2 regions of the Bradyrhizobium sp. 61 genome follow, and region 2 is predicted to be linked to the other one. Evidence: riboswitches for the same ligand, from Rfam matches in the RefSeq annotation. Region 2 holds a riboswitch; the other holds the start of a gene.

Region 1 (9,849 bases), on a different contig from region 2:
AGCTTCTCGATCTTGGCGTTTTCCGCCCAGCCGAACCAGCCCTTCTTGCCCTGGCCCCCGATCGACAGATTGGCGATCGGGTTGGACACGTCGGCGCTGACCCAGTTGGTGAAGAACATGTTCCAGCCGCCCTCCTTCGGAGGCTTCTGGCTGGCGCGCCGGCTGACCACCGTCTGCCAGTCGGTCGCTTGCGCGTCGACCTTGAAGCCGGCCTCGCGGAGCAACTGCACCGCGACCGTCGGCTGCGCCTTCAGCGTCACGACGTCGCCGGGCACCATGACCACGACGGGCGTACCGTCATAGCCGGACTCGGCGAGCGCCTTCTTGGCTTCCGCCATGCCGTTGCCCTTGACCAGCGATTCCGAGCCGACGTCGGTCGCGAACGGCGTATCGCAGATGAAGAACGCACCGCAGATCTTGTAGTATTTGGGATTGCCGACGAGCGCGTCGAGCACGTCCTTCTGGTTCATCGCCAGAAGTGCGGCACGGCGGATCTTCGGATTGTCGAAGGGCGGATAGAGGAAGTTCATGCGCCCAAGGGTCTGGTAGCCGAACTTGTTCAGCGTCTCGGTCTTGAGGTCGGCATTGCCTTCAAGCACGGGCAGCAGATCCCACGGCGGCACTTCCATGAAGTCGATGTCGCCCGATTGCAGCGCGTTCACTGCGGTCTGCGCATCCGGCATGGTGATCCATTCGACGCGATCAACCTTGACCACCTTGCCTCCGGCAGTCCAGCTCGACGCCTCCTTGCGCGGCACATAGTCGGTGTTCTTGACGTACACCGCCTTCACGCCGGGCTGGAATTCACCCTGCACGAACTTGAACGGACCCGAGCCGATCTGCTCGGGGATCTGCTTGTCCGGCGGCGTTTCGGCGAGACGCTTCGGCATCATGAAGGCGACGCGCGAGGACGGCTTGCCGATGGATTCGAGCACGAGGCCGTAGGGCTCCTTCAGCTTCAGCGTGATCGTCTTGGGGTCGGTCGCCTCGATGCTCGCAGTAAACTGCATCATCTGCTGGCCCATGCCGTCGACCGCGGCCCAGCGCTTCAGCGAAGCGGCGCAGTCTTCCGCCGTCACCGGCGTACCGTCGTGCCACTTCAGGCCGTCGCGCAGCGTGAAGGTGTAGGTGAGCTTGTCGTCGGAGATCTTCCAGTCCGCCATCTGCGGCTGGATCTTGAAATTCGAGTCCGTCGCGATCAGCGTGTCGTAGACCATGTAGCCATGGTCACGCGTGATGTAGGCGGTGGTGAAAATCGGATCGATGATGCGCAGATCCGAATGCATCACCGCGGTGATGGTCTTGCTGGCGGCGGCAAGTACCGGCGAGGCCATCGCCGTCGAAAGCGCAACGACCGATAGCGCAAGTGTGGAGGCGAACGCGCGACGCCCCCGGCGCATCAAGCTCAACATAAAAGTTTCTCCTGACGTGAAACTGTTCAAAGGCACGTTATTGGTTGAGCATTCGGTTCGTTCTTTAGGCGAACTAACCTCATGCGATGCCTTTGTCTTTCGAGACTTGCAGACAGTGTTGAGCGCGTCAATCCGGTTTCGCTGCAGCCCCAAGCGGCGCGCCCACGGGCTCCACAAAGATCGGTTTGGCTCTACAACGCTTTCCGCCAGTCCCGTCCGCGCCAATGCAATGCGCGTTCCATCTTTCGAATCTTGAGAGACATTAAGATGAATCCAGCCAATCTTCCCTTCGATTCCGAGGCGATGCTCGAGGGCCTGCGCACCTGGGTGGAATGCGAGAGCCCGACCTGGGACGCAGGTGCCGTCAACCGCATGCTCGATATCGCAGCGCGGGATATGGCGATCATGGGTGCGACGATCAAACGCATCGGCGGTCGACAGGGCTTCGGCGGCGTGATCCGCGCGCGCTTCCCGCATCCGAAACAGGGCGAGCCGGGCATCCTGATCGCCGGCCACATGGATACCGTCCACCCGCTCGGCACCATCGAGAAGCTGAAATGGCGGCGCGAGGGCAACAAGTGCTACGGCCCCGGCATCTACGACATGAAGGGCGGCAACTATCTCTCGCTGGAAGCGATCCGGCAGCTGGCACGCGCTTCCTTCACCACGCCGCTGCCGATCACCGTGCTGTTGACGCCCGACGAGGAAGTCGGCACGCCCTCGACGCGAGACATCATCGAGGCGGAGGCTGCGCGCAACAAATATGTGCTGGTGCCCGAACCGGGCCGCGCCGACAACGGTGTCACCACCGGACGTTACGCCATCGCGCGTTTCAATCTGGAGGCGACGGGCCGGCCGAGCCATGCCGGCGCGACATTGGCGGCCGGACGCTCGGCGATCCGCGAGATGGCGCGGCAGATCCTCGCCATCGACGCGATGACGACAGAGGACTGCACCTTCTCTGTCGGCGTCGTGCACGGCGGACAATGGGTCAATTGCGTTGCCACGACCGCCACCGGCGAGGCGCTGTCGATGGCCAAGCGCCAGGCCGATCTCGACCGCGGCGTCGAGCGGATGCTGGCGCTGTCGGGCACGTCCAATGATGTCACGTTCAAGGTGACGCGCGGCGTCACGCGCCCCGTATGGGAGCCCGATGCCGGCACCATGGCGCTTTACGAGAAGGCGCGCGGCATCGCCAAATCGCTCGGCACTGAGCTGCCGCATGCGAGCTCCGGCGGCGGCTCCGACGGCAACTTTACCGGCGCGATGGGCATCCCGACGCTCGACGGCCTCGGCGTGCGCGGCGGCAACGGCCACACGCTGGAAGAATTCATCGAGGTCGAGAGCCTAGTTGAACGCGGGCGCCTGATGGCCGGCTTGCTGGCGACGCTCGACTGACGACGCAGCCTTCGCACTGCACAATGCGTTGGCAGTCGCGGTTTAAATTTAGCCTTGTCTAAAAATGAGGCGCATCGTACTGCTCGATTGTCCACGCGACGATGCGGGAGAGATCGCAACGAGAGTTCAGGCTTTCGTTGCGGCGCCGACGGAGCAACCGCCCCGGAAACTCTCAGGCAAAAGGACCGTATCGTCAGGACGATCTGGAGAGAGGCGGCGCGATCTTAGGATCGTGACGTCCACCGAAGGGGATAGTCCGGAGCTGACCTCGCCGAGGTCCGCAACGGATCAAGCTCTCAGGTAACCGTGACAGATGGGGCGCCGCCAACGGCCTTTGGCCGGCGGTTAGCCGACTCTAACTCACGGGAGCCCCGAACCTGCCATGACCCATATCGCCATCATCGGCGCCGGCATCACCGGCGTAACGACCGCCTATGCCCTGCTCGAACGCGGATACAAGGTGACGGTGCTCGACAAGCACCGCTACGCCGCGATGGAGACCTCCTTCGCCAATGGCGGACAGCTCTCCGCCAGCAATGCCGAGGTGTGGAACAGCACCGCAACGATCCTGAAAGGCCTGCGCTGGATGTTCCGGCGCGATGCGCCGCTGCTGATGAACCCGCGGCCGAACTGGCACAAATATTCGTGGATGAGCGAGTTCGTCGCCAATATCGGCAACTATCGCGCCAACACGGTTCAGACCACGCGGCTCGCGATCGAAGCTCGCAAGCATCTGTTCGAGATCGCAGAGCGCGAAGGCATCGACTTCGATCTCGAACGTCGCGGCATCCTGCACATCTATCACGACAAGAAGGGTTTTGAATCCGGCCTGCAGGTCAATGCGCTATTGAAGGAAGGCGGGCTCGATCGCCGCCCGGTGACGCCGGAGGAGATCCGCGCCATCGAGCCGACGCTGCGCAAGGACTATTTTGGCGGTTTCTACACGCCGTCGGATGCGACCGGCGATATCCACAAGTTCACGCGCGGACTTGCGGAAGCCTGCAAGCGGCGCGGCGCGACCTTTATCCACGAAGCCAACATCGATTCCATTGCCCAAGCAGGTGGCGGCTTTGTCATCGGCTGGGCTGATCTTTCGGCCAGTGATGCTGTCGCATCCGCGCGCGGCATGCTGAAGGCTGATGGCGTCGTGGTCTGCGCCGGTGTGGCCAGCCGCCACTTCGCCGCCCTCCTCGACGAGCGCGTCAACGTCTATCCGGTGAAGGGCTATTCGATCACCGTTCAGCTCGACACTGCCGCAAGCCGCAATGCGACGCCGACCGTGAGCCTGCTCGACGAAGCCGCCAAGATCGTCACCAGCCGGCTCGGCGCCGATCGTTTCCGCGTCGCAGGCACCGCCGAATTCAACGACTTCAACCGCGACATCCGCGCCGACCGCGTGCAGCCGCTGGTCGACTGGGTGCGCAGCAACTTCCCCGGCGTCGAAACGTCCAAGGTCGTGCCCTGGGCCGGGCTGCGGCCGATGATGCCGAACATGATGCCCGTGGTGCGCGCAGGACGGATGCCGGGCGTGTTCTTCAACACCGGCCACGGCCATCTCGGCTGGACCTTGTCGGCGGCGACCGCGCAGATGATTGCCGGGACCATCGACGGCTGGCGCGGGCTCAACGCACCGCCGACCGCACCCTCACTCAGGGTTGAGCGCGAGTTCCGCCATGCATCCTGAGTGGCCGATATCGGAGGCTCGGCGGCCTCTTGCGACCGCCCTGCCCTTGGCACACAATTTGCTCCGAAAGGTCGGCTTCTCCGGCCGGCTTTCCAGCCCGAGTGACAGGCGTGCATGATAGACAGAACCGATTCCACGGGGGCCTCCCGGCCCCACAAGTTCCGCAGCCGGAGATAGGTGCATGCTAGGTTATCTCATTCGCCGCGTTCTGGCCGCGGTGCCCGTGATGGGCGTCGTCGCGCTGTTCGTCTTCCTGCTGCTGCGGCTGACGCCGGGCGATCCCGCCGCAATTCTCGCCGGCGACAACGCGACGCCGGAGCGGCTGGAACGCATCCGCGACTCGCTCGGCCTCAACGAGCCGCTGATCGTGCAATTCATCACCTGGGTGAACAAGCTGCTGCACGGCGATCTCGGGACGTCGCTGATCTCCAACCTGCCAGTCATGAAGATGATCAGCCAGCGCGTTGAGCCGTCGATCTCGATCGCGCTCTCGACAATCATTCTCGCCGTGATCGTCGCCGTGCCCCTGGGCGTCATCGCGGCGTGGAAGCACGGCACCTGGATCGACCGTTTCGTGATGGGCCTCTCCGTGCTCGGCTTCTCCGTGCCGGTGTTCGTGGTCGGCTATCTCCTGATCGAGGTCTTCGCGATCGACCTTCGCTGGGTGCCGGTGCAGGGCTTCCGCAGCATCTTCAACGGCTTTGGACCGTTCTTCGAGCGCATCATCCTGCCGACCTGCGCGCTCTCCTTCATCTACATCGCGCTGATCGCGCGCATGACGCGCGCGGCGATGCTCGACGTGCTCGGTGAGGACTACGTCCGCACCGCCCGCGCCAAGGGCATCAACGAGGTCGCCGTGATGATGCGCCATGCGCTGCGCAACGCCGCGGTGCCCGTCATCACCGTGATCGGCACCGGCTTTGCGCTGCTGATCTCCGGCGTCGTCGTCACCGAGAGCGTGTTCAACATCCCCGGCATCGGCCGCCTCACGGTGGACGCGGTGTTGGCGCGCGACTACCCAGTCATCCAGGCGATGATCCTGCTGACGTCGCTGATCTATGTCGTCGTCAATCTCCTGATCGACGTCGCCTACACGCTGCTCGATCCCCGGATCCGGTACTAGGGCTAAGGATAGCAACAAAAATGTCCGTCGATAGCCTTCCCCAGTCGTCCATTCCGATCACGTCGCCATTGCGGCCGCGTTTCGGGTTCCTCACCTCGACGCCGATCATCGCGGCGGCCACGATCTTGCTCGCGCTGATCGTGCTGGTCTCGATCCTGGCGCCGCTGATCGCGCCGCACGATCCGGTCCAGCTTGCACCCTCGCAGCGGCTGAAGCCGGCCTCGGCGCAGTTCCTGCTCGGCACCGACGCCTATGGCCGTGACCTCTTGTCGCGCGTCATCTATGGCGGCCGCATCTCGCTCCTGATCGGCATCGGCTCGGCGATCCTGTCGATCGTCATCGGCCTTGCGATCGGCCTGGTCTCCGGCTTCTTCAAGCTGGTCGATGCCGTCCTGATGCGCGTCATGGACGGCCTCATGGCGATGCCGAGCATCCTGCTCGCGATCGCCGTGGTGTCGCTGTCCGGCGCCAGCATCTGGACCGTGCTGGTCGCAATCACCATCCCCGAAATACCGCGCGTGGCACGCCTGGTGCGCTCGGTCGTGCTGTCCGCGCGCGAGGAGCCTTACGTCGAGGCTGCGATCTCGGTCGGCTCCAGCCTGCCGAAGATCATGTGGCGCCATCTGATGCCGAACACGATCGCACCGCTGATCGTCCAGGGCACCTATGTCTGCGCCTCCGCGATCCTGACCGAGGCCATCCTCTCCTTCCTCGGCGCCGGCATCTCGCCGGAGACGCCGACCTGGGGCAACATCATGGCCGAGGGCCGCCAGTATTTTCAGCTCAAGCCGACGCTGATCTTCTGGCCGGGCCTGCTGCTCTCGATCGCCATCCTCAGCATCAATCTGATCGGCGACGCCGCCCGCGACGCCCTCGATCCCCGCATGAAGCAGCGGGAGGGCAAGTGATGACGGATCAAGTGATGACCAACCCAGTTCTCGACATCAACAACCTCGTCGTCTCCATCGGCAAGAAGCCGAAGGGCGCCAACATCATCGACGGCATCTCGATCCAGGTGCACAAGGGCGAGACACTGTGTCTCGTCGGCGAAAGCGGCTCGGGCAAGTCGGTGACCTCGCTCACCACGATGGGCCTGCTGCCGAAGGGCACGCTGGTTCCGACCGGCGGCAGCGTCAAGCTGGTCGGCGAAGAGATTCTCACCGCGACCGATCGCCGACTGCGCCAGCTCCGCGCGACGCAGATGGCGATGATCTTCCAGGAGCCGATGACCGCGCTCAATCCGGTGGTGCCGGTCGGCCGCCAGATCGACGAGGTCCTGCGCGCCCACACCGATCTTGACGCCAAGGCGCGGAAGAAGCGCATTCTCGACATGATGGAGCAGGTCCGCCTGCCCCAGGTCGAGCGCATCTTCGCCTCCTATCCGCATCGCCTGTCCGGCGGCCAGCGCCAGCGCATCATGATCGCGATGGCGCTGGTGCTGGAACCGAAGCTCCTGATCGCCGACGAGCCGACCACCGCGCTCGACGTCACCACGCAGAAGCAGATCCTGACGCTGATCCGCGACCTCCAGCGCGATCACGGCACGGCCGTCCTGTTCATCACCCACGACATGGGCGTGGTTGCCGAGATCGCCGACCGCGTCGCTGTGATGCGGCAGGGCCGGCTGGTCGAGACCGGTCCGCTCGAGACCGTGCTGCGCAACCCGACCATGGAGTACACCCGCAATCTGCTTTCCGCGGTGCCGAGCCTGGTGCCGCGCGCGGCACGGCCCGAGACCAAGGAGCCGGTGGTGCTGGAGGCCAACGAGCTCGGCAAGGTCTATAAGGAACGCGCCTTCTTCGGCAAAGGCCGCGAAGTCGTCGCCGCCGACAAGGTCACGCTGACGCTGCGCAAGGGCCGCACGCTCGGCATCGTCGGCGAGAGCGGCTCGGGCAAGTCGACGGTGGCACGGTGCATCGTGCGCCTGATCGATCCGACCTCCGGCGGCGTGCGCCTTGCCGGCCGCGAGATCGCCGACATCTCGCGCCGCCTGCTCCAGCCGCACCGGCAGAAGATCCAGATCGTGTTCCAGGATCCCTATCGCTCGCTCAACCCGCGCATTACCGTCGGCGAGAGCATCGCGGAAGGCCCGATCAATTACGGCACCTCGCATGCCGATGCGATGAAGCGAGCGCGCGAACTGCTCGAGCTCGTCGGCCTGCCCGCGGACGCAGTGACGCGCTATCCGCACCAGTTCTCCGGCGGCCAGCGCCAGCGCATCGCCATTGCGCGTGCGCTCGCGCTCGACCCCGACGTGCTGGTCGCGGACGAAGCGGTCTCGGCGCTCGACGTCTCGGTGCAGGCGCAGGTGCTGGAACTGCTCGACGAGATCCAGAACCGGCTCGGCATCGCCATCCTGTTCATCACCCACGATCTGCGCGTCGCAGCCCAGATCTGCGACGAGGTCGTGGTGATGCAGCACGGCCGTGTCGTGGAACAGGGCCTGGCCGCCGAGGTGCTGACGCATCCGAAGGAAGCCTACACCAGGGCGCTGCTGGAGGCCGCACCGGGCCGCGGCTGGGATTTTGCGAACTTCAGGCCGGTGTCGGAAGGCGTCGCGGCGACGGCTTAGGTTTGTCCACTCGTCATTGCGAGCGGAGCGAAGCAATCCAGAGTCCCTCTGCGGAGACGGTCTGGATTGCTTCGCTTCACTCGCAATGACGGGTAGCGACCATCATCATTCGAAAATGACTTAAAGCCATGCGCGGCGGCATGGGCTCCTCGCTTGCCCCCGCCTCGAAGCCAAGGCTAACGTCGCGCACTTTCAAACGCTGGACCAGAATTAATGACACGTATCGCCGTCGGCGGCTTCCTGCACGAGACCAACACGTTCGCCCCGACGAAGGCGACTTTCGCGGACTTCCAGCATGGCGGCGGCTGGCCGGCCATGACGGAAGGCGCCGACGTATTGAAGGTGATGCGCCGCATCAATGTCGGCCTCGCCGGCTTCGTCGACAGCGCCGAAGCGAATGGCTGGAAACTCATTCCGACGATCGCCTGCGGCGCAAGTCCATCGGCACATGTCACCAGGGACGCCTTCGAACGTATCGTGAAGGTGATGGTCGACGGTATCGCCGCCGCCGGCCCGCTCGATGCGGTCTATCTCGATCTGCATGGCGCGATGGTGACCGAGCATCTCGACGACGGCGAAGGCGAGATTTTGGCGCGCGTGCGCCGCGTCATCGGCAAGGACGTTCCGCTGGTTGCCAGCCTCGACCTGCACGCCAACGTCACGCCCGAGATGATGGAACACGCGGATGCGCTGATCGCCTACCGCACCTATCCGCATGTCGACATGGCCGAGACCGGCCGCGCCTCCGCAAGGCACCTCGCCCTGCTGCTGCAGACCAGGCAGCGCTTTGCAAAGTCGTTTCGCCAATTGCCGTTCCTGATCGCGATCAGCTGGCAATGCACCAATGACTTCCCCACCAAGGGCATCTACGAGAAACTTGCCGCGCTGGAGAGCGACGCCGTTCCGACGCTGTCCTTCGCGCCCGGCTTCCCCGCCGCCGACTTCCGCGACTGCGGCCCGAGCGTGTTCGCCTATGGCAAGACGCAGGCCGATGCGGACCGCGCGGCCGATGCGATCGTCAAACTGATCGAAAGCCACGAGAACGATTTCGACGGCAAGATCTGGTCGCCCGACGACGGCGTGCGCCATGCGATGGAACTCGCCAAGAGCGCGAGCAAGCCGATCATCATCGCCGACACCCAGGACAATCCGGGCGCCGGCGGCGATTCCGACACCACCGGCATGCTGCGCGCACTGGTGCGCAACAAGGCGAGCGCCGCGACCGGCGCGATCTACGATCCGGTCTCGGCCAAGGCCGCGCATGCGGCCGGCGTCGGCGCCACAGTGACGCTGTCGCTCGGCGGCAAATCCGGCATTCCCGGCGACGAGCCCTATCGCGAGACCTTCATCGTCGAAAAGCTCTCCGACGGCCGCTTCGTCGCGCCCGGCCCCTACTACGGTGGCCGCGAGATGGAGATGGGTCCCTCCGCGTGCCTGCGCATCGGGGACGTCCGCGTCGTCGTCTCCTCGCACAAGGCGCAGCTCGCCGATCAGGCGATGTACCGCTATGTCGGCATCGAGCCGACTGCGCAGAAGATTCTGGTCAACAAGAGCTCGGTGCACTTCCGCGCCGATTTCGAGCCGATCGCGGAAAAGCTGATGATCTGCGCCGCGCCCGGCGCGATGCCGGCCGACACTGCCACCCTGCCCTGGACGCGCC
Region 2 (9,849 bases):
AACCTTGCGCTCAACCGGAACGAGCGTCTATGCGGATTATGCCAAAACCGGGAAATTTCGGTAATATATGACGGCGTGTTCCGTCCGTTAATACACCGTACGGTTGCCAAGAACAAAACAGGCCACGTGTCATTTCAAGCTAGGCCAATGTCGCCAGAAACAGGCCAGCGCCAAAATCCGCGAAAGAACATATTGCGAACTTGGAACAAATAGGGTACATTACTTTTATCGCCGGCCCGCCCCGCCAATCGTTTGTCCCTCTAGCGAATCCTCGCCATAAGGAGCACGACCCAATGTCCAACACTGCCCTGCGTATCGTCGAAGGATCTTCCATGGACAAGAGTAAAGCTCTGGCCGCCGCGCTCTCCCAGATCGAGCGCCAGTTCGGCAAGGGCTCGGTGATGAAGCTCGGCAAGAACGACCGGTCGATGGATGTCGAGGCGGTGTCCTCGGGTTCCCTCGGGCTCGACATTGCGCTCGGGATCGGTGGTCTGCCGAAGGGGCGCGTCGTGGAAATCTACGGGCCGGAATCCTCGGGCAAGACCACGCTGGCGCTGCACACGGTGGCGGAAGCGCAGAAGAAGGGCGGAATCTGCGCCTTCATCGACGCCGAGCACGCGCTCGACCCGGTCTATGCGCGCAAGCTGGGCGTCAACATCGACGAGCTCCTGATTTCGCAGCCGGACACGGGCGAACAGGCGCTGGAAATCTGCGACACGCTGGTGCGCTCGGGTGCGGTGGACGTGCTGGTGGTCGATTCGGTCGCGGCTCTGGTGCCGAAGGCCGAGCTCGAAGGCGAGATGGGCGATGCGCTGCCGGGTCTCCAGGCCCGTCTGATGAGCCAGGCGCTGCGCAAGCTGACGGCCTCCATCAACAAATCCAACACCATGGTGATCTTCATCAACCAGATCCGCATGAAGATCGGTGTGATGTACGGCTCGCCGGAAACCACGACCGGCGGCAACGCGCTGAAATTCTATGCCTCCGTCCGCCTCGACATCCGCCGCATCGGCGCGATCAAGGAGCGCGACGAAGTGGTCGGCAACACCACGCGCGTCAAGGTGGTGAAGAACAAGCTGGCGCCGCCGTTCAAGCAGGTCGAATTCGACATCATGTACGGCGAAGGCGTCTCCAAGATGGGCGAGATCCTCGATCTCGGCGTCAAGGCCGGCATCGTCGAAAAGTCCGGCGCCTGGTTCTCCTATGACAGCCAGCGCCTCGGCCAGGGTCGCGAGAACTCGAAAGCGTTTTTGAAGGCCAACCCGGACATCACCGCCAAGATCGAAACCTCGATCCGCCAGAACTCCGGCCTGATTGCCGAGCAGATTCTCGCCGGCACCCCCGAGCGCGACGCCGACGGCGAGGAGCCGGCGGAAGAGTAAGCCTCGAACAGCGAAGAACTTTCGCGAGGAGCGGGCGCTGAGGACGTTGAGTTGCCGACGTCGTCAGTGCCCGTTTCGTTTTGTGGGGCGCGTCGGCAATGAAGCGTGTGATCCTGACCAGTTCGTCCGGCGTCGGTCTTGCCCATGCGGATCGCGCCGACATGGTCGTCCCGTTCATCTTTCGCTTCGTTTCGGGGCCACTGCCTACCTCGCATCACCTCGAGCAATACCTGACGGGAGGCTATGTCAGAGGCGATCCGGAGGTGCGTTGGTCCGATCTTGTTGGCCGGTTGCCTCAGACCGGTCTCGCCCACAAGGAGACAGGCCTGATTTGGTTTTGCGAGACCTATGGCGTCGATCTCATCGAGCTGTGGTTCGACCCTAAGCCCAATAGTCAGTTGCAACTGATCTGGATCCTCGATTATTTGCGGTCCCATCCATCGATCACCGATCGTCTGAGATTGCGACGTGTCAATTTCGATCTGCGCGGAGCGGACGGCACAGAGCTTCGCGATCGTATGGTGCGGGAATTGGAAGTCGCGGACTGCGACTTCGAGATCGCCAACATGGCCTGGGAAGCCTACCGGGCGCCAACGCCGGAGCTCTGTTTCGGATTGCTCGGCAGGGATTTCCCCAGGCTGCCCTTCCTGAAGCCTGCGATGGAACAATTGCTGGCAGAACTGCCATCACCAATCACCGGACTAGGTACGACGGAAGCGCGGCTTCTCGACCTGATTGCGCGGGGGCACAACCGTACCAAGGAGCTGTTTCAACCGGACGGTCCGCTGCAAACGCGCGTGTTCGATCAATGGGAATTGGGCCCGCTGCTCGAAGGGCTTGGGTCCGGCCCAATGCCGGTGATCACGGGTCTCGATCCGAAACTCGCGACGCTGGCCCCGCACGATGCGCGAGGCCGCAACGCCGCCTTTCGCCGAAGCCGGCCATCGCTCACCGAATTTGGGGAAGCGGTCCTTGAAGGCCGGGAGGATTTCCGCCGTCAAACCCCGATCAGACGCTGGTGGGGCGGAACGCTTCTGACCAACGAACGGCTGTGGCGTTGGGACCGACAGAACAATTCGCTGGTTGCACCCTAGATGTGCGTTCGGGGCCGTAGGGTGGGCAAAGGCGCGCAAGCGCCGTGCCCACCATATTCCAACGCGCACAAAGGTGGTGGGCACGCTTCCGCCTTCGCTCTTCGAGCTACGGCGGACAAGTCGCTTTGCCCACGCTACGAAGCTACGAATCCCTTACTCCGCCGCTTCCGCGTAATCGCTCACCGGCGGGCACGAGCACACCAGGTTGCGGTCGCCATAGACGTTGTCGACGCGACCGACCGGGCACCAGTATTTGTCGGTGCGCGAGACGCCGTCGGGGAAGCAGCCTTCGGCGCGGGTGTAGGCGCGATTCCAATTGTCATCGGCGATGTCGTGCACGGTATGCGGGGCGTGACGCAGCGGCGAAGCCTCGATCTTGAAGCGGCCGGCCTCGACCTCGGCGATCTCCTTCCGGATCGCGATCATGGCGTCGCAGAAACGGTCCAGCTCCGCCTTGGATTCCGACTCGGTCGGCTCGATCATCAGCGTACCCGGCACCGGGAAGCTCATGGTCGGCGCATGGAAGCCGTAATCGATCAGGCGTTTTGCGATGTCGTCCACGGTGACGCCTGACGTCGTCTTCAACGCGCGCGGATCGACGATGCACTCGTGCGCGACGCGGCCCTTCGCGTTCTTGTAGAGCACCGGGAAGTGCGCATCGAGGCGCGCGGCAATGTAGTTGGCGTTGAGGATCGCGATCTCGGTGGCGCGCTTCAGGCCGTCGCCGCCCATCATCAGAATGTAGATGTAGGAGATGGTCAGGATCGACGCCGAGCCGAACGGTGCGGCCGAGACCGGGCCGACCGGTGCTTCGGCTTGCGTCGCCGGGTGACCAGGCAGGAACGGCGCGAGATGCGCCTTGACGCCGATCGGGCCCATGCCGGGGCCGCCGCCGCCATGCGGGATGCAGAAGGTCTTGTGCAGGTTGAGATGGCTGACGTCGGCGCCGTAATCGCCGGGCCGCGACAGGCCGACCTGCGCATTGAGGTTGGCGCCGTCCAGATACACCTGGCCGCCATGGCCGTGGACGATGTCGCAGATCTCGCGGATGTGCTCCTCGAACACGCCATGCGTCGAGGGATAGGTGATCATCACCGCGGCGAGATCCTTCGAGTGCTTCTCTGCCTTGGCGCGGAGATCATTGACGTCGACGTCGCCGTTCTTCTCGCAGGCGACCACCACCACGTCCATGCCGACCATCGCGGCCGAAGCCGGATTGGTGCCGTGGGCGGAGGAGGGGATCAGGCAGATTTTTCGGTGCGTCTCGCCGCGCGCGGCATGATAGCCGCGGATCGCGAGCAGCCCGGCATACTCTCCTTGCGCGCCCGAATTCGGCTGCAGCGAGATCGCGTCATAGCCGGTGATATCGCACAGCCATTTTTCAAGCCGCGCGAACAGTGCGTGGTAACCCTTGGCCTGCTCGCGCGGGGCGAACGGGTGCAGGCTGCCGAACTCCGGCCAGGTCAGCGGCATCATCTCGGTGGTCGCGTTCAGCTTCATGGTGCAGGAGCCGAGCGGAATCATCGCGCGGTCGAGCGCGAGATCGCGGTCGCTGAGCTTGCGCATGTAGCGCAGCATCTCGGTTTCCGAGCGATGCGCGTGGAACACGGGATGGGTGAGGAAGGCGGTCCCGCGCTTCAGCGCCTCCGGCAGCGCTTCGCGCGTGGTCGCGTCGATCTCGGCGTAAACAAGCGTGCCGCCGAACGCGCGCCAGACCGCCTCGACGGTCGCCGGCGTCGTGGTCTCGTCGAGCGCGATGCGGAGCGCGGTTTCGCCAACGCCGAGGTTGACCTTCTCGGCGGCCGCGCGCGCGACAATCTCGGCGCGCTTGGCACCGGCGTCCACGCTGAGCGTGTCGAAGAAGCTATCCGACTGCGGCGCGAAGCCGAGCTTGCGCAGGCCGGCGGCGAGCACGGCGGCGCGGCGATGCACGTTGCGCGCGATCTGCGCAAGCCCCTCGGGGCCGTGATAGACCGCGTACATCGAGGCGATCACGGCGAGCAGCACCTGCGCGGTGCAGATGTTGGAGGTCGCCTTCTCGCGGCGGATGTGCTGCTCGCGGGTCTGCAGCGCGAGGCGATAGGCCGGCATCCCGCGCGAGTCCACGGAGAGGCCGACGATGCGGCCGGGCAGCGAGCGCTTCAGCGCATCGCGCACCGCCATATAGGCCGCGTGCGGGCCGCCATAACCCATCGGCACGCCAAAGCGCTGCGCCGAGCCGATCGCGATGTCGGCGCCAAGCTCGCCGGGCGAGGCGAGCAGCGTCAGGGCCAAGAGATCGGCGGCAACGATCGCGAGCGCGCCCTTGGCCTTCAACGTCGCGATCGCGGGCCTGAGGTCGCGCACGGCGCCCGAGGAGCCCGGATATTGCAGCAGTGCGCCGAGCACGTCGGCCTTGTCGAGATCGGCGAGGGGATCGCCGACGATCAGGGTCCAGCCCAGCGGCTCGGCGCGGGTGCGCATCACCGCCAGCGTCTGCGGATGCACGTCCTTGTCGACGAAGAAGGCTTTTGCTTCGACCCGCGAGTGGCGCTCGGCGAGCGCCATGGCTTCGGCCGCGGCGGTCGCCTCGTCGAGCAGCGAGGCGTTGGCGACGTCGAGCCCGGTGAGGTCGCAGATCATGGTCTGGAAGTTGAGCAGCGCTTCCAGCCGGCCCTGGCTGATCTCGGGCTGGTAGGGCGTGTAGGCGGTGTACCAGGCCGGGCTCTCCAGAATGTTGCGCTGGATCACCGCAGGCAGGATCGTGCCGGAATAGCCCTGGCCGATCAGCGAGGTGAAGACCTGGTTCTCTCGCGCGAGCTCGGCCATATGCGCGATCGCCTCGGTCTCGCTCAAGGGCTTGCCGAGATCGAGCGGGGCGGCCTGCCGGATCGAGGCCGGCAGCGTCTCCGCCATCAGCGCGTCGACGCTCTTGGCGCCGACGGCCTCCAGCATTGCGGTGACGTCGCGCGCCGACGGGCCGATGTGGCGGCGAACGAAGGTGGCGGCGGTGTCGCCATTGGATTTGCGGTGCGCGGTCATCATGGGTCCTCGCTTTAGATTTCGCTGTCGCCGTCATGCCCCGCGAAGGCGGGGCATCCAGTAAACGCAGGCGTCACGGCTTGAGCCGAGAAGCCGCGGCGTACTGGATCACCCGCCCCAGTGCGCAGTGCGCACAAGGCGGGTGATGACACCGAATATGAGGTCAGAGTTCGCTTCATCTCACGCCGTATGTGCCTTGTAGGCGGCCTCATCCATGAGGCCGCCTAGCTCGCTCTTGTCGGCAATTTTGATCTTGAAGAACCACGCCTTGCCTTGCGCGTCCGAGTTCACCAGCGCCGGCTCGGCGGCGAGCGCGTCGTTGGTCTCGAGCACTTCGCCCGTAACAGGCGCGTAGACGTCGGAGGCGGCCTTCACCGATTCCACGACGGCGGCGGCTTCCGCCTTCTTCAGGGCACGGCCGGCTTTGGGCAGCTCGACGAACACGACGTCGCCGAGCTGGGACTGCGCATAGTCGGTGATGCCGACGGTGGCGACGTCGCCGTCGATGGCCAGCCATTCGTGGTCGGAGGTGTACAGCGTCGTGGTCATTTTCTCAGTCCTCAGCGTTTGTAGGTGTTTTTCACGAAAGGCATGGCGGCGACGGTGAGCGGCAGCCGCTGGCCGCGCACTTCGGCGAAGAGTTTTGTATCGAGCGCGCTCGATGCCGTGGGCACGTAGCCCATCGCGACCGGCGCGTTCAGGCTCGGGCCGAAACCGCCCGAGGTGACCTTTCCGATCGGCTCGCCGCCCGCTTCATCCGCAAACAGCAGCGCGCCCTCGCGCACCGGCGCGCGGCCATCCGTGCGCAGGCCGACCCGGCGGCGGCTCGCGCCGTTGTCAAAATGGGCGAGGATATTGTCGGCGCCGGGAAAACCGCCGGCGCGGGCGCCGCCGCTGCGGCGGCTCTTCTGCACCGACCATTCCAGCGCGGCCTCGACCGGCGTGGTGGCGGTGTCGATGTCGTGGCCGTAGAGGCAGAGCCCGCCTTCCAGCCGCAGGCTGTCGCGGGCCCCTAAGCCGATCGGCATCACATCGGGATTGTCCAGCAGCGTTTTGGCGAGGCGCTCGGCATCGGCCGCGGGGACCGAAATCTCGAACCCGTCCTCGCCGGTGTAGCCGGAGCGCGAGACGAAGCAATCGAGACCGGCAACCTTGTGCGGGCCGGCGTCCATGAACTTCATGGAGGGGGCCTCTGCACACAATTTCGCCAGCGCGGCTTCTGCCTTCGGGCCCTGCAGCGCGATCAGGGCGCGGTCTTGAAGCGAATCGATGATGCAGTCGTCCGAGAGATGCGCGCGCAGATGCGCCTCGTCCGCTTCCTTGCAGGCGGCGTTGACGACCAGGAACAGGTGATCGCCGAAATTGGCGACCATCAGATCGTCGAGAATGCCGCCGTCCGGATTGGTGAACTGGGCATAGCGCTGCCGTCCCGGGGCAATCGCCACGATATCCTGCGGCACCAGCCGCTCCAGCGCGCGGGCGGCGTCCTCGACCTTGCCCAACTTCGGCCGAAGCGCGAGCTGGCCCATGTGGGAGACGTCGAACAGGCCCGCGGAGGAGCGGGTATGGAGGTGCTCTTTCAGGACCCCCGCGGGGTACTGCACGGGCATGTCATAGCCCGCGAACGGCACCATCTTGCCGCCGAGGGAGACATGAAGCCCGTGAAGGGGCGTACGTTTGAGGGAATCTTGGTCGTCGCGCGCAAGCATCACGGGGCCCTCGGCGGTTCCCCGGGGACGATTCCCCGGTAGCAACCAGTCGAAGCCCCATCTGTCGCTGTGCCTGAGAGTATTATCCCGTCGGCGGACGCAGTCCGGGTCTTATGCCCGTCGGCGCCTCTTTCCAGATGTCGTCAAAGCCACGCGGTCCTTTTGCCTGAGAGTTTCCGGGGCGGTTGCTCCTTCGGCGCCGGCACCAAAGCCGGTCTCTCCCGACGTGGCCGTACGATACAGATGGGTACAGACCACAGGCCGGCCAAGCCTGTCAACGCGCACCTGGCGGCTTTCAACGGGATTGCAAACGGGATTGCGCGCCTGCGGCAACTCACTGATCTCCTTGCACAGTTTCTGGACAGCGCAGCTGGCCTTGTCTAAAAGCGCTTTGACCCGCAGATATCAGCCCAAATGCCCGGTTTGGATGGCGTATCGCGGGTCCAAGCACACCCGATTGGATGAACATGAGCGGCGTCAACGAGATCAGGTCGACCTTTCTGAACTTCTTTGCCGAGAACGGCCACGAGATCGTGTCCTCCTCGCCATTGGTGCCGCGCAACGATCCGACGTTGATGTTCACCAATGCCGGCATGGTGCAGTTCAAGAACGTCTTCACCGGCGTCGAGAAGCGGCCCTATCAGCGCGCCACCACGTCGCAGAAATGCGTGCGCGCCGGCGGCAAGCACAACGACCTCGACAATGTCGGCTACACCGCGCGCCATCTCACCTTCTTTGAGATGCTCGGCAATTTCTCGTTCGGCGACTATTTCAAGGAGCGCGCGATCGAGCTGGCCTGGACCCTGATCACGCGGGAGTTCGGGCTCAAGAAAGACAAGCTGCTCGTCACCGTCTACCACACCGACGACGAGGCGGCCGGCCTGTGGAAGAAGATCGCGGGCTTCTCCGACGACCGCATCATCCGCATCCCGACCTCGGACAATTTCTGGGCGATGGGCGACACCGGGCCGTGCGGCCCGTGCTCGGAGATCTTCATCGACCGCGGCGATCACATCTGGGGCGGACCTCCGGGCTCGCCGGAAGAGGACGGCGACCGATTCCTGGAATTCTGGAATCTCGTGTTCATGCAGTACGAGCAGGTGACGAAGGAGGAGCGCGTGGATCTGCCGCGTCCCTCGATCGACACCGGCATGGGGCTGGAGCGCATGGCCTGCATCATGCAGGGCGTCGACAGCGTGTTCGAGACCGACCTGTTCCGCCATCTGATCGACGCGACCGCGTCCGCGCTTGGCAGCGGGCCGAACGAGCAGACGGTCGCCTCGTTCCGCGTCATCGCCGACCATCTGCGCTCCTCGGCGTTCCTCGTCTCCGACGGCGTGCTGCCCTCGAACGAGGGCCGCGGCTACGTGCTGCGCCGGATCATGCGCCGCGCGATGCGCCATGCGCAGCTGCTGGGTGCCAAAGAGCCGCTGATGCATCGGCTGGTCTGGGCGCTGGTGCGCGAGATGGGCCAGGCCTATCCCGACCTGATGCGCGCGGAGAACCTGATCGAGGAAACGCTGCGGCTGGAAGAGACCCGCTTCCGCAAGACGCTGGTGCGCGGCCTTGCCATCCTCGACGAGAAGAGCGCGTCTCTGAAGAAAGGCGACATGTTCGACGGCGACGTCGCCTTCACGCTGTACGACACCTACGGCTTCCCGCTGGATCTGACGCAGGACGCGCTGAAGTCGCGCGGCATCGGCGTCGACCAGGCCTCCTTCACCGACGCGATGGAGCGCCAGAAGGCCAAGGCGCGCGAGTCCTGGAAGGGTTCGGGCGAGGCGGCTTCCGAAGCGATCTGGTTCCCGCTGCGCGAGAAGCTCGGGGCCACCGAATTCCTGGGCTATGAGACCGAGAGCGCCGAAGGCGTGGTCTCCACGCTGGTGAAGGACGGACAGGAAACCGCGAGCCTCAAGGCCGGCGAGACCGGCGCGATCGTGCTCAACCAGACGCCGTTCTACGCGGAATCCGGCGGCCAGGTCGGCGACACCGGCGTGCTCAGCGGCGAGGGCGGCATCAAGTTCCGCGTTACCGACACGCAGAAGAAGCTCGGCGATCTCTTCGTTCACGTCGGCACGGTGGAAAGCGGCGAGCTGAAGCTCGGCACCGCGCTGCAGCTCGAGGTCGATCACGGCAGGCGTTCCTCGATCCGCGCGCATCATTCGGCGACGCATCTCATCCACGAGGCGCTGCGCCAGGTGCTCGGCGACCACATCGCCCAGCGCGGCTCGATGGTCGCGCCCGACCGCCTGCGCTTCGACTTCGTGCATCCGAAGCCGATCACGGCGGAAGAGCTCGCCCGCGTCGAGGACATCGCCAACGACGTGGTGCTGGAGAACGACGAAGTCACGACACGCGTGATGGGAGTCGATGAAGCGCGCGAGGCCGGCGCGCGCGCCCTGTTCGGCGAGAAATACGGCGACGAGGTCCGTGTCGTCTCGATGGGCAGGACCGCGCGGGAGCGCGGTGCCAACGCGCTCGGCTGGTCGGTCGAGCTCTGCGGCGGCACCCATGTGAAGCGCACCGGCGACATCGGCCTGATCACGCTGACCGGCGAGAGCGCGGTGGCCTCCGGCGTGCGCCGCATCGAGGCGCTGACCGGCAACTATGCGCGCAGGCACGCCAACGAGACCATGGCGCTGG

The links. Region 2 has a riboswitch for glycine ahead of gcvT (glycine cleavage system aminomethyltransferase GcvT). Riboswitches for the same ligand answer to the same signal wherever they lie in the genome.
Region 1: it holds a riboswitch for glycine, as region 2 does, so the genes downstream of both, IVB46_RS03225 (D-amino acid dehydrogenase) here and gcvT (glycine cleavage system aminomethyltransferase GcvT) in region 2, are expected to answer to the same signal.

Annotation. Positions count from the first base shown of each region.
Region 1 covers NZ_JADPIU010000008.1:98,297-108,145, forward strand. Annotated here, with positions in the region: gene IVB46_RS03215 (ABC transporter substrate-binding protein) at 1-1,412, opposite strand, end outside; gene IVB46_RS03220 (M20/M25/M40 family metallo-hydrolase) at 1,680-2,810, shown strand; glycine riboswitch at 2,905-3,008, shown strand; glycine riboswitch at 3,012-3,125, shown strand; gene IVB46_RS03225 (D-amino acid dehydrogenase) at 3,193-4,494, shown strand; gene IVB46_RS03230 (ABC transporter permease) at 4,676-5,617, shown strand; gene IVB46_RS03235 (ABC transporter permease) at 5,638-6,525, shown strand; gene IVB46_RS03240 (ABC transporter ATP-binding protein) at 6,540-8,189, shown strand; gene IVB46_RS03245 (M81 family metallopeptidase) at 8,403-9,849, shown strand, end outside.
Region 2 covers NZ_JADPIU010000028.1:3,745-13,593, reverse strand. Annotated here, with positions in the region: gene recA (recombinase RecA) at 294-1,382, shown strand; gene IVB46_RS09730 (hypothetical protein) at 1,481-2,476, shown strand; gene gcvP (aminomethyl-transferring glycine dehydrogenase) at 2,630-5,497, opposite strand; gene gcvH (glycine cleavage system protein GcvH) at 5,678-6,046, opposite strand; gene gcvT (glycine cleavage system aminomethyltransferase GcvT) at 6,058-7,206, opposite strand; glycine riboswitch at 7,352-7,440, opposite strand; gene alaS (alanine--tRNA ligase) at 7,674-9,849, shown strand, end outside.